2 regions of the Pseudoalteromonas sp. 120-MNA-CIBAN-0494 genome follow, and region 1 is predicted to be linked to the other one. Evidence: predicted binding sites of a transcription regulator. Region 1 holds the regulator's gene; the other holds the start of a gene.
The links. Region 1 encodes sigma-54, which starts transcription at its own class of promoters, with help from an activator protein. Its sites were predicted from a motif close to GTTGGCACGNNNNTNGNNT; they were not measured.
Positions count from the first base shown of each region.

Region 2: a site for sigma-54 is predicted at 3,576-3,594, ahead of AAEY55_RS15190 (DUF1328 family protein). Genes of this name have one in related genera too.

Region 1 is NZ_JBEOOE010000002.1:133,233-138,950, reverse strand. It holds gene rapZ (RNase adapter RapZ) at 1-668, opposite strand, end outside; gene ptsN (PTS IIA-like nitrogen regulatory protein PtsN) at 690-1,142, opposite strand; gene hpf (ribosome hibernation promoting factor) at 1,147-1,434, opposite strand; gene AAEY55_RS02345 (RNA polymerase factor sigma-54) at 1,461-2,954, opposite strand; gene lptB (LPS export ABC transporter ATP-binding protein) at 3,024-3,749, opposite strand; gene lptA (lipopolysaccharide transport periplasmic protein LptA) at 3,746-4,291, opposite strand; gene lptC (LPS export ABC transporter periplasmic protein LptC) at 4,281-4,838, opposite strand; gene kdsC (3-deoxy-manno-octulosonate-8-phosphatase KdsC) at 4,835-5,386, opposite strand; gene AAEY55_RS02320 (KpsF/GutQ family sugar-phosphate isomerase) at 5,387-5,718, opposite strand, start outside.
Region 2 is NZ_JBEOOE010000032.1:12,543-18,260, reverse strand. It holds gene AAEY55_RS15205 (sodium ion-translocating decarboxylase subunit beta) at 1-938, opposite strand, end outside; gene oadA (sodium-extruding oxaloacetate decarboxylase subunit alpha) at 952-2,733, opposite strand; gene AAEY55_RS15195 (OadG family protein) at 2,746-2,991, opposite strand; gene AAEY55_RS15190 (DUF1328 family protein) at 3,635-3,805, shown strand; gene AAEY55_RS15185 (hypothetical protein) at 3,871-4,062, shown strand; gene AAEY55_RS15180 (YcxB family protein) at 4,264-4,731, shown strand; gene csrA (carbon storage regulator CsrA) at 4,782-4,973, opposite strand; gene AAEY55_RS15170 (aspartate kinase) at 5,064-5,718, opposite strand, start outside.

The sequences.
Region 1 (5,718 bases):
TGAATTTGCCAAGTGAATTTTTGCACAATACTATGACTAGCTAAATAATCTTTTACTGGTTGATCTAATCCAGTTAAAGGCTTGAGCTCCGGTTCCCAGTGTGGGTTTGGTAAAAAACGCGCATCAAAAACATAATCAGCACCTTTGGGAATACCATGCTTAAAGCCAAACGACTCAAAGGTAATGATAAGCTGTTTGTCTTTTTTACCGAGTATGGTTTCACGCATAGATTCAGCAAGTTGATGCACACTTAAATCGGTTGTATCAATGACATGATCAGCCCGCGTTACGAGTACATCGAGTAATTCTTTTTCCTTTTTTATTGCTAAATCTAGCGGTAGCGAATCAATCGAAAGCGGGTGCAAGCGACGTGTTTCTGAATAACGGCGGATTAACGTTTGATCGTCGCTATCTAAATAAAATAACGTTGGTTTAGCAAAGTCGGGCAAGTACTCAAGAATATCGTTAAACTGCTGCTGGTCTTTAGGCAGGTTACGCACGTCTATACTAACGGCTATTTTATCGTAGTTATCAGAGACACTGCGCACTAATGAAGGCAGCAAATTTACCGGAATATTATCTACACAATAGTAACCTAAATCTTCTACAACACGTAAAGCAACTGACTTACCAGAACCTGATCGGCCACTTATAATAATTAATTCCATTTACCACCCCTTTATTAGTAACTAGGATTGATCCAAAATAACTTGGTATAACGCTTCATCAGACTTTGCCGCACGCAATTGCTTACAAAACTCTTTATCGTTTAGTTTATCAGCTATTGTGGCTAGTGTTTTCAAGTGCTGCTGGTTATCGCCATCGGGCACTATAAGCGCAACAAAAATATCAACTGGACGATTATCAATTGCATCAAAATTAATAGCGGTTTCGCTTATTAAAATTAAGGCAAGAGGCTCTTGTGCCCCGCTCATACGGCCATGTGGAATTGCTATTCCTCGGCCAATACCGGTACTACCTAGCTTTTCTCTTGCCAATAAAGCAGTGAGAATATCTTGCTGAGGTAAATACGGCATTTTTTTATGCGCGAGTTCACTGATGAATTCTAAAATTCTTTTTTTACTATTAAAAAGGACCACAGCTTTGCTGCAGTCCTGGCATATAAGTGAGCTTAATTTCATAGTGTTAGTGTCGAGCAAACTTCTCTTTGTGTTTAATTACTTGACGATCGAGTTTGTCAATCAACGAGTCAATGGCAGCGTACATATCTTGGTGTTCGGTCGATGCAAATAGCTCAGCGCCACTTACAAAAATTGTTGCTTCAGCTTTTTGACTTAATTTTTCTACATCGAGAATAACATGCACATTAGTTATGTGATCTGAGTGTCTTTGCAGCTTTGCAAATTTATTATTTACATAGTCTCTTAATGAGTCTGTAATGTCTACATGACGACCAGTTAAGTTTAGTTGCATCAGCATTTTCCTCTTTGTTGTACGTCTTAAATCAAGCTTTTACGTTGATTCGACGGGGGAATAGCCAGAGATTCGCGATATTTTGCAATTGTCCGTCTAGCTACTTTAATTCCTTGCTCAGCCAATATATCTGCAATCTTGCTATCACTCAATGGTTTGGCTAAGTTTTCTGCAGCTATCAACTTTTTAATCAGGGCACGTATGGCAGTTGATGAACATTCGCCACCATTTTCGGTGCTTACATGGCTTGAAAAAAAGTACTTAAGCTCAAAAATGCCACGTGGAGTGTGCATATATTTTTGCGTAGTGACCCGTGAAATAGTCGACTCGTGCATTTCAACTATTTCGGCAACATCGTTTAATACCATAGGTTTCATGGCTTCTGGGCCATGTTCAAAAAACGCTTGTTGCTGCTTAACAATACAATTAGTTACTTTCAGGAGCGTTTCGTTTCTACTTTCTAGGCTTTTAATAAACCATTTAGCTTCTTGTAAGTGCGAGCGAATAAATTGGCTGTCACCGCTGGATTTTACTGTACGAGACATAGCCGCATATTGGCTGTTAACACGTATTTTTGGCATGCTATCTGGGTTTAGCTCTACCACCCAGCGGCCTTTTATTTTTTTAACAGACACGTCAGGTATAACGTATTCAGACTCTTCTCTGACAATAGTATCCGCAGGCTTAGGATTAAGCGTATGAATAAGTGTCATTATTTCTTTAAGCTCTTCTTCTTTGAGCTTAGTTTTTTTCATTAACGTACGATAGTCGCGAGCAGCGAGTAAATCGATATGATCAGTTAACACCATTTTTGTTTCGTTAATATAAGGGGTGTCTTTATCAAATTGATTTAATTGAATGCATAAGCATTCTTGCAAGCTGCGAGCTGCAATACCAACAGGATCAAATAATTGAATGCGCTTTAGCACTGCTTCTATTTCATCTAGTTCTACTTCGTGTTCGTCGTCAGTTTCTTGGTTAAAGCTTGCTAAAAGGTCTTCGCAACTGAGGGTTAAAATACCAGAGTCATCTACGGCTTCAACGATAGCTATGGCAATAGCTTCGTCGGTAGGGCTAAAAGGGGTGAGCTGTAATTGCCACATTAAGTATTCATGCAGGGTTTCGGTTGATGCACCTTGATAAATAGATTCATCTTCAGGCATTGGCCCTGATGAAGAGGCAGGCGCTGCGCTCATATATTCATCCCATGATACATCCATGGCCATGTCGTCGCTTATGGTGTCTTTATTTAGTGCTTCACCGCTATCTTGCTCATACTCGCTTGGGGTGTCGTCAGCAGAGGCGCTAACAGTAATGTCATCTGCTTTTTGCTCGTTTTTACCTGCTGATTCTTCCGTGTAATCTTGTTCATCAACTTCAAGTAATGGGTTGCTATCAAGTGCTTCTTGTATTTCTTGCTGGAGATCCAAGGTACTAAGCTGCAATAAGCGAATAGCCTGTTGCAGTTGCGGAGTCATTGTAAGTTGCTGGCCCATGCGCAGCTGTAATGATTGCCTCATTTATCTCTAACAATCCTTATAAATTGATATGATTAATCTTAGCAGATGCTTATAGTAATAACATAAATATTACAGTTTGAACTGCTCGCCTAAATAAACATCACGTACTGTTTTATCGTTTAATACAAATTCAGGAGTACCAGATGCAATTAGCTCCCCATGAGAAACAATGTAGGCTTTTTCACAAACATCAAGGGTTTCCCTTACATTGTGGTCGGTAATTAGTACGCCAATACCACGATTTTTAAGGTGTTCTATAATTTTTTTAATATCGAGCACTGAAATAGGATCCACGCCAGCAAAGGGCTCATCAAGCAATATAAATTTAGGATCTGCAGCTAAAGCACGTGCTATTTCTACGCGGCGACGTTCACCACCAGATAGCGCCATACCTAAGCTGTCGCGAATATGTTGCAGGCTAAATTCGTCCAACAAACTATTTAGGGTTTCTTCCCTGGCTTGTTTATTTAGTTGCTTACGCGTTTCTAAAATAGCCATTAAATTTTGATACACAGTGAGCTTTCTAAAAATAGAAGATTCTTGTGGTAAATAACCAATACCTAAACGAGCACGGCTGTGCATAGGAAGTAAGGTAATATCGTTATCATCAATTAATATTTTACCTTTGTCGCTAGGAACTAAGCCTACAATCATGTAAAAGGTAGTGGTTTTACCTGCGCCATTTGGGCCAAGTAAACCAACAATGCTGCCAGCTTTTACTTCAAGTCCTACATTTTTAACAACTTCACGGCCTTTATAGCTTTTTGCTAATAGCTCTGCTTTTAATGTACTCATGGCTGACCTTTATTGAGTTTTTGTTCTTTTTTTACGTCTATAGGCACTAAAATAGTGTGTACCCGATCAGTTGAGTTTTCATCTTTTTCAGCACTTATAAGCTGTTGCTCTATATCGTAGGTGATGCTTTTAGCCGTAATTTTTTGCCCAGCTTGAGAAATGTTTGCATCTCCTACCAGGGTTAAAAAACGTTTCGCTACATCGTAACGTACTTCGTTAGCGCTGGCGCTCATGACAGTACCATCTGCTTGCTTTTCTTCAAAATATGCAGGGCTGCCCGTGGCAATTAATAGTTGTTTATTATCGCCAAGTTCGTCGCGCTTATGTACTTCTAAACGATCGGCGGTTATACGACGATTGCCGTGAATTATCTCGACATTTTTATCAAAAATACCAACGTTTTCTTTTAGTTGACCTTCTTGTCGGTCAGCACTAATAGAAATTTGATTAGCTAATGGGGAAGTACTTTGCTCTGCCGCATTACTATTAAATACAAGTATAAGCGATGGAATAATAAGTATTTTTGCAAGGTTATTGGTCATAATATAGTGTTCGCGTATGGTTAATTAGTTTTATCACCTCGGTTGTTAAATTGGCTTCAAGGCCTTTACCGGTGATCTTTAAATTCGGTCCAGTTATAATAACGGGCTGTTCGCTGCGCATAGTGAGTAGCATTATATCTACTTGAATATTGTCGGCGATAATTTTGTCTATCATTGCGCCATCAATTAAGTTTTGGGCAGTTACATTACCCTCTAAAATTAATTGTCTTTCATCGTAAAGTGTTGCTTCATCAGCATTGATACGCCACGTTTTTTGTCTATCGTCGTACAATATGAAAGTAGGTTTTTCGAATAAGGTAAATCCTAGCTGCTCGTAAAGCTCCGTTTTAACCGCAGTTACTTTATGGCTAATTTCACCGTTTTCGTCAAAAGCTGTTTGTTTTAGCTCAATGGCGGTGTAATCGGGTTTAGCTATTACTTCTGAGTCGGCTTTAGCAACCGTATTTACCTGAGTAAAATAAGGGTACCAAAGCCAAACCATACAGGTGATGAATAAAACGCTTAAGACTATGCGCGCTATATTCATGAACTGGTGCCTTGGCTAGTTAATGGTTTATTGTTTTCAAGCATAAGTAAGTCGGTTAGCTCTCTTACTGCACCAAAACCACCCGGCATTTGCGTAGTGTAATGTGCTAAGCGTTTAATTAGTGGGTGCGCGTCGTTTACTGCGACTGCAAAGCCAACTAACTCCATAACAGGCATATCAGGGCCATCATCACCAATATAAGCAATTTGCTCATCGCTCAAATTAAGCTTGTTTTTAAGTTCTTGGTAGGCAATAAGCTTGTTTTCTTGACCTTGATAAATATGCTGCACGGTTAAGCTGGTCATACGTTGTTGTACTATTTGCGAGTGCCTGCCGGTAATAACCGCTACTTCAAAGCCGCTGTTAATAAGTGCTTTAATACCAAAGCCATCTTTTGTATTAAATGCTTTTAGCTCTTCACCTTGGTTGCCAAGATAAATTCGGCCATCAGAAAATACGCCATCAATGTCGCATATAAGTAGTTTTACTTTTTTTGCGCGCGCTTTAGCGTCATCACTTAGCGCTTGATAGAGTTCTTCAAATTGCATTTATAATACTCCTGCTTTAAGTAGGTCTTGCATATTGAGTGCCCCAATAGGCTGATTATGCTCATTAATAATAATTAAGCCATTAATGCGTTTATGTTCCATAATATTAAGCGCTTGCGCAGCAAGCATATCTTGGGTTGCCGTGGTACACGATTTAGTCATTACTGCATCTATTGACGTGGTATGAATATCAACGCGTTGCTCTAAAATACGGCGTAAATCACCATCGGTAAATAACCCGGCGAGTTGCTGGTTATCGTCAACTATGGCGGTCATACCTAAGCCTTTAGCTGTCATCTCAATCAGTGCATCTTTAATAGTTTGCGAAGTAG
Region 2 (5,718 bases), on a different contig from region 1:
GATATTTTATTTAACCCTTTAGCCATAAATACGCCCGAGGCTGTACCTATAGCAAAAGCCAGTGCGCCAAGCACTAAAATACCAATCGTCTCAACAGTTAAAAACTTATCTGCAGCAAGCTTTGAGCCTACAGCTAAACCTAAAAATATAGTTGTAACATTGATGATTTCGTTTTGAGCACTGTTACTTAATCTATCAACAACACCCGACTCTCGCATTAAGTTACCTAAACAAAACATACCAACCAGAGGTATCGCCGCAGGTAAAAACATTGCTGTTAAGCTAAGTACCATTAACGGAAAAATAATTTTCTCTTTTTTAGATACTTTACGCAGCTCTGGCATTTTTATTTGGCGCTCTTCAACCGTGGTTAATGCGCGCATAATTGGCGGCTGAATAATTGGCACTAATGCCATATACGAATAAGCAGCTACCGCAATCGCACCTAACAAGTCGGGTGCCAGTTTAGAGGCTAAAAATATAGCGGTTGGGCCATCAGCTCCACCAATTATCGCAATAGCCGACGCATCTTGCAGGCTAAATTCAAAACCAGGTACATAGTTAAGTAAAATAGCGCCAAACAAAGTCGCAAAAATACCAAACTGTGCAGCTGCACCTAATAGCAACATACGAGGGTTAGCAATTAGCGCACTAAAATCAGTTAACGCGCCTACTCCCATAAATATTAATAGTGGAAAAATACCGGTATCAATACCTACATAATACACATAATGCAGTAAGCCGCCGGGGTCGGATAAACCTGCCACCGGAATATTAGTTAATATTGCACCAAAGCCGATAGGTAATAATAATAGGGGCTCAAATTTTTTGGCTATTGCCAAAAACAATAATAAACAGCCTACCGCAATCATAATCAACGCTGGAAATGTAAAGTTAGCAATGCCTGTGGCATGCCAGAGGTTTAAAATACCATCCATCCTCTATTTACTCCTAAGCTAATGCAATCATAGCGTCGCCGGTAGTTACAGCATCGCCTTCACCAACTAACACTTCAGCAATTGTTCCGGTGTGCGTAGCGCGTATTTCAGTTTCCATTTTCATGGCTTCCATAATAATCACTACATCACCTTCATTCACAACTTGCCCTGCTTTTACCTTTATCTTAAAAATATTACCGGCTAAAGGGGCGTTAAGTGTTTCGCCTGATGCAACCGAAGCAGACTGAGGAATATGTTCTGAGTCTTTTAATGTAACTTCTTTAAGCTCGCCGCCTTGAGCTACAACAACGTCGTAAACCTTACCGTCTACTTTTACGCTGTATTGCTCAGCTTTAACGCTGTTGTTATTTGAAGCTGATTTAGAGGGAGCTTTATTACTTTTATCTTCAACACAAGGAACTGGCTCAAATGCATCTGGGTTGTTACGGTTTTTAATAAACTTCAAACCAACCTGTGGGAATAATGCATACGTTAGTACGTCATCAATTTGCTCATCAGCAAGAGTTAAACCTTGCTCTTGTACTTCTTTTAATAATTCAGCCTCAAGCGTTGCAAGCTCAGGTGCAATATTATCTGCAGGACGACAAGTAATTACCTCTGCTCCATCAAGCACACGCTCTTGTAGCTCTTTATTCATAGGTGCTGGTGTTAGGCCATATTCACCTTTTAATACGCCAGCTGTTTCTTTAGTAATTGTTTTATAGCGCTCACCCGTTAGTACATTAAGTACCGCTTGAGTGCCTACAATTTGCGACGTTGGTGTAACAAGCGGTAAAAAGCCTAAATCTTCTCGTACACGTGGGATCTCAAGTAAAACTTCATTAAGCTTATCTGCTGCGCCTTGCTCTTTAAGCTGGTTTTCCATGTTAGTTAACATGCCACCAGGTACTTGCGCGAGTAAAATACGGCCATCAACCCCTTTTAAGCTACCTTCAAATGCCGCGTATTTTTTACGTACATCTCTAAAGTAAGCAGCAATTTCTTCAAGGTGATTTAAATCAAGCTCAGTATCACGCTCAGTCCCTTCAACTATCGATACAATAGTTTCAGTTGCGGTGTGTCCGTAAGTCATACTCATAGATGAAATTGCGGTATCAAGCATATCAATGCCTGCATCAATCGCTTTTTGATAAGTCGCAGTACTTAAACCTGTTGTGGCGTGGCACTGCATTGCAATTGGAATAGATACAGTTTCTTTTAGTGCTTTAATTAGTTTTTCAGCATCGTACGGCTTTAATAAACCCGCCATATCTTTAATACAAATTGAATGACAGCCTAAATCTTCCAACTGCTTAGCTAGCGTTAACCACATATCAAGCGTATGAACAGGGCTTACTGTATAAGAAATAGTCCCTTGGGCATGTGCGCCTACTTTTATAGCCGCTTTAATTGCCGTTTCAAGATTACGTACATCGTTCATTGCATCAAATATACGAAATACATCAACGCCATTTTTATGGGCACGCTCTACAAATTTTTCTACTACATCGTCAGCATAATGGCGGTAACCTAATAAATTTTGACCGCGTAATAGCATTTGCTGTTTAGTATTTGGCATCGCTTTTTTTAGTGCGCGAATACGCTCCCAAGGATCTTCACCTAAATAACGAATACACGAATCAAACGTAGCTCCACCCCACGACTCAATAGACCAATAACCTGCATCATCAAGCTTTTTTGCAATCGGTAGCATATCGTCAAGGCGCATACGAGTTGCTAACAATGATTGATGCGCATCACGTAGTACCAGTTCTGTTAATTTTAATTTAGCCATTTAAGTGCTCCTTTAATTATTGTTTGTTTTGTACTGAGCAATGGCAGCACTAATTGCGGCGATGTGCTCATTAGGCACACCTTGTGATTTAAAAGACGGTGTTCTGGCAGGCATTGCAAGCTCAGGCTCTGCAAAGCGAGATACCAGCTTAGACATAACCGTAACGCAGGTAATTAATAATGACAGAAACACAAACACCCCCACCATACCGGTTAGCATTAAGTTGCTTGCTGTTGTAAGTAAAGCAGCGATATCCATTTTCCTCTCCTATAAAACTCATACCGAAATCAAAATAAAAAATCATTTTACGTAAATAATTATTCACCGAATAATAACAAAAAACAGTGTTTTGTCTATAGCCTGTAAATTGGTAAAACCAATTTAAACAAAACTAACATGCTATTAATTAACTTAACACTACAAAAAGGACTAGATACGCGCTATTACATAGATAATAAAAATAGTGAATATAAATAAAAGTTATATAGGCGACCTAAAAACCGTTAATAATGCACTTAAAGTAAAGCGTTAACAGTTCTATTAGCATAAAGTAATTTCACCACTGGCAATTGGTCTTACCAAATATATTTGTTAATTATTCAACCATTTAAATAGCCGCTGTTATTAAGCCCGCTATGCTCGTAAGTCTCGAACTGCAATTTAATAGCTCTTAAACTCAATTCTAAAAATCAATATGCGCTAACTTCTCTTATAAAAAACTAACATCCATAATCACTTGTATCAGTATGAATAAATTACATAGCAAAGCGTAAAACTTACCATTGAGTGCACGCTGAAATAACACAAACAAAAGCAAGCCATTGATTTAAAAGCAAAAAAACAATGGCACGTAACTCGCACCATATCCATTGAGCAAATTTGATAAACCAAGGAGAATACAATGTTACGCTGGACAATCACTTTTTTAGTAATTGCTTTAATTGCTGCAGTGTTAGGTTTTGGTGGTATAGCAGGCGCCGCAGCGGGTATTGCAAAAATTATATTTTTTATATTTTTAATACTTTTAGTTATATCTTTAGTATCGGGTGCCCTACGTGGCAAAAAGCCCTAGGTAACAAACTAAAGTTTTAAACTAATTAAAAATCATTTAAATCAAAATTTACAAGGAATTACATTATGAATTCGACAACTTTAAGAGCAGCACTAATTGGCCTATTCGCAAGTTTATTTATTATGGGCTGTGAAGATAACCACGCAGAAGATGCTGGTGAACGTATTGACGAAGCAGTAACTGACGTGCAAAACAAAGTTGAAGATGCATGTGAAGAAGTAAAAGAAGGTGTAAATGCAGAAGAAACTAACTGTTAATTCTTCTAATTTATTAAAAAAACGGCTCTAAAATGAGCCGTTTTTTTATGTGTGTAATAAAATAATATCTAAATTAAAGGTTGGATCTGATAAATAATAAACGCCAATATCTTTATCTATTATGCAGTTATTTATTATATAACTGCGCATTTACTGGTTAGCTTGTTAAAATGCATATAACTATGTTTTAAGAACTTCTATATGACACTTACAACAACCTACACGCTTGATAAGCCTTATTTTTATGAGTGCTTTGACGAATCAGTTGCGCATAGCAAGCGCGCGCAACCAAAATACTTTTTATTGGCGCTATTAGTAGCACTCGGTTTATTTGGAATTTATGGTTTAGACGATCATTACCTAGGATCTTTTCTGATCATGGTTGCGGTACTCGAATGTATTGCCTTTTATTATCGCCGTCCTTGGTGGGTTACTAGACAAATGCTAAGCAAAGCCTCGGGGTCTGAGGTCACCCTTACCTTTGACGAAGAAGGGATTAAATCGAGTAACTTTTATAAAAACACCCAACTTCTGTGGTCAGATATTAACGAAGTTATAACCACAGAGCGCGGCATACTATTAAAAAACAAAAAAGGTATGCAGTATATATCCAAGCACATATTAACTGCCGAAACACTTAATTTTATACACAAAAAAGCCACTCAGTGAGTGGCTTTTGGCAATAACTCAGTATGTAACTAAGTTATATACATTGCTGATTAAGCATTGCCAGGTTCAGGGTTAGACTTTTCAGCTTGAATACGCATGTAAATCTCTTCACGATGCACTGAAACGTCTTTTGGTGCGTTAACACCGATTCGAACTTGATTCCCTTTAACACCTAGAACAGTAACGGTTACTTCGTCACCGATCATTAGGGTTTCACCTACTCTACGAGTTAGTATTAGCATTCTTTTGCTCCCTTGTTCCAATAAAATTATAAGATTCCGCTAAAACATTTTAATGAAAATTAGACTAAAAAGTAAGTAAAACCTATCAATCTATTCATTTTCTGTTAAAAATATCTTATGTAATGCACGAACAGCCAACTCTAGGTATTTTTCATCTATTAAAACCGATATTTTAATTTCTGATGTAGACACTAAAATAACATTAATATTTTCTGCAGCTAATGCATCAAAAAATAAACTAGCAACACCCGAATGTGACTTCATACCCATACCAACAGCAGACACTTTAGCCACTGTTGTTAACCCAAAAATATTTTGTGCTGTTAACTGAGCTTGCTGCTCTGTTAAAACGTCTAATGCGTGTAAATAATCATTTGTGTGTACAGTAAAAGCATAGTCTACTTTGTCAACATTATGATTAACTTGATTAATCATATCTATTTCGATGCCATTATCTGCAAAAAGTTTCAAAATCTTTGCAAGATATTGTGTACCACTAAGTACACCCTCTACATTTATTAAACATTCATCACGATTAAACGCAATACCCGAAACGACATTACCAGGCATATCGCTCTCCTCAAAACTAATCAATGTACCAGCATCAGGGTAAAAACTTGATAGCACCCTAAGTGGCACATTGTGCTTTCCTGCCGCTTCAACTGAACGAATATGCAATACTTTAGCCCCTAAACTTGCTAACTCTAGCATTTCAGCAAAGGTAACTTGGCTCATTCGTCGTGCA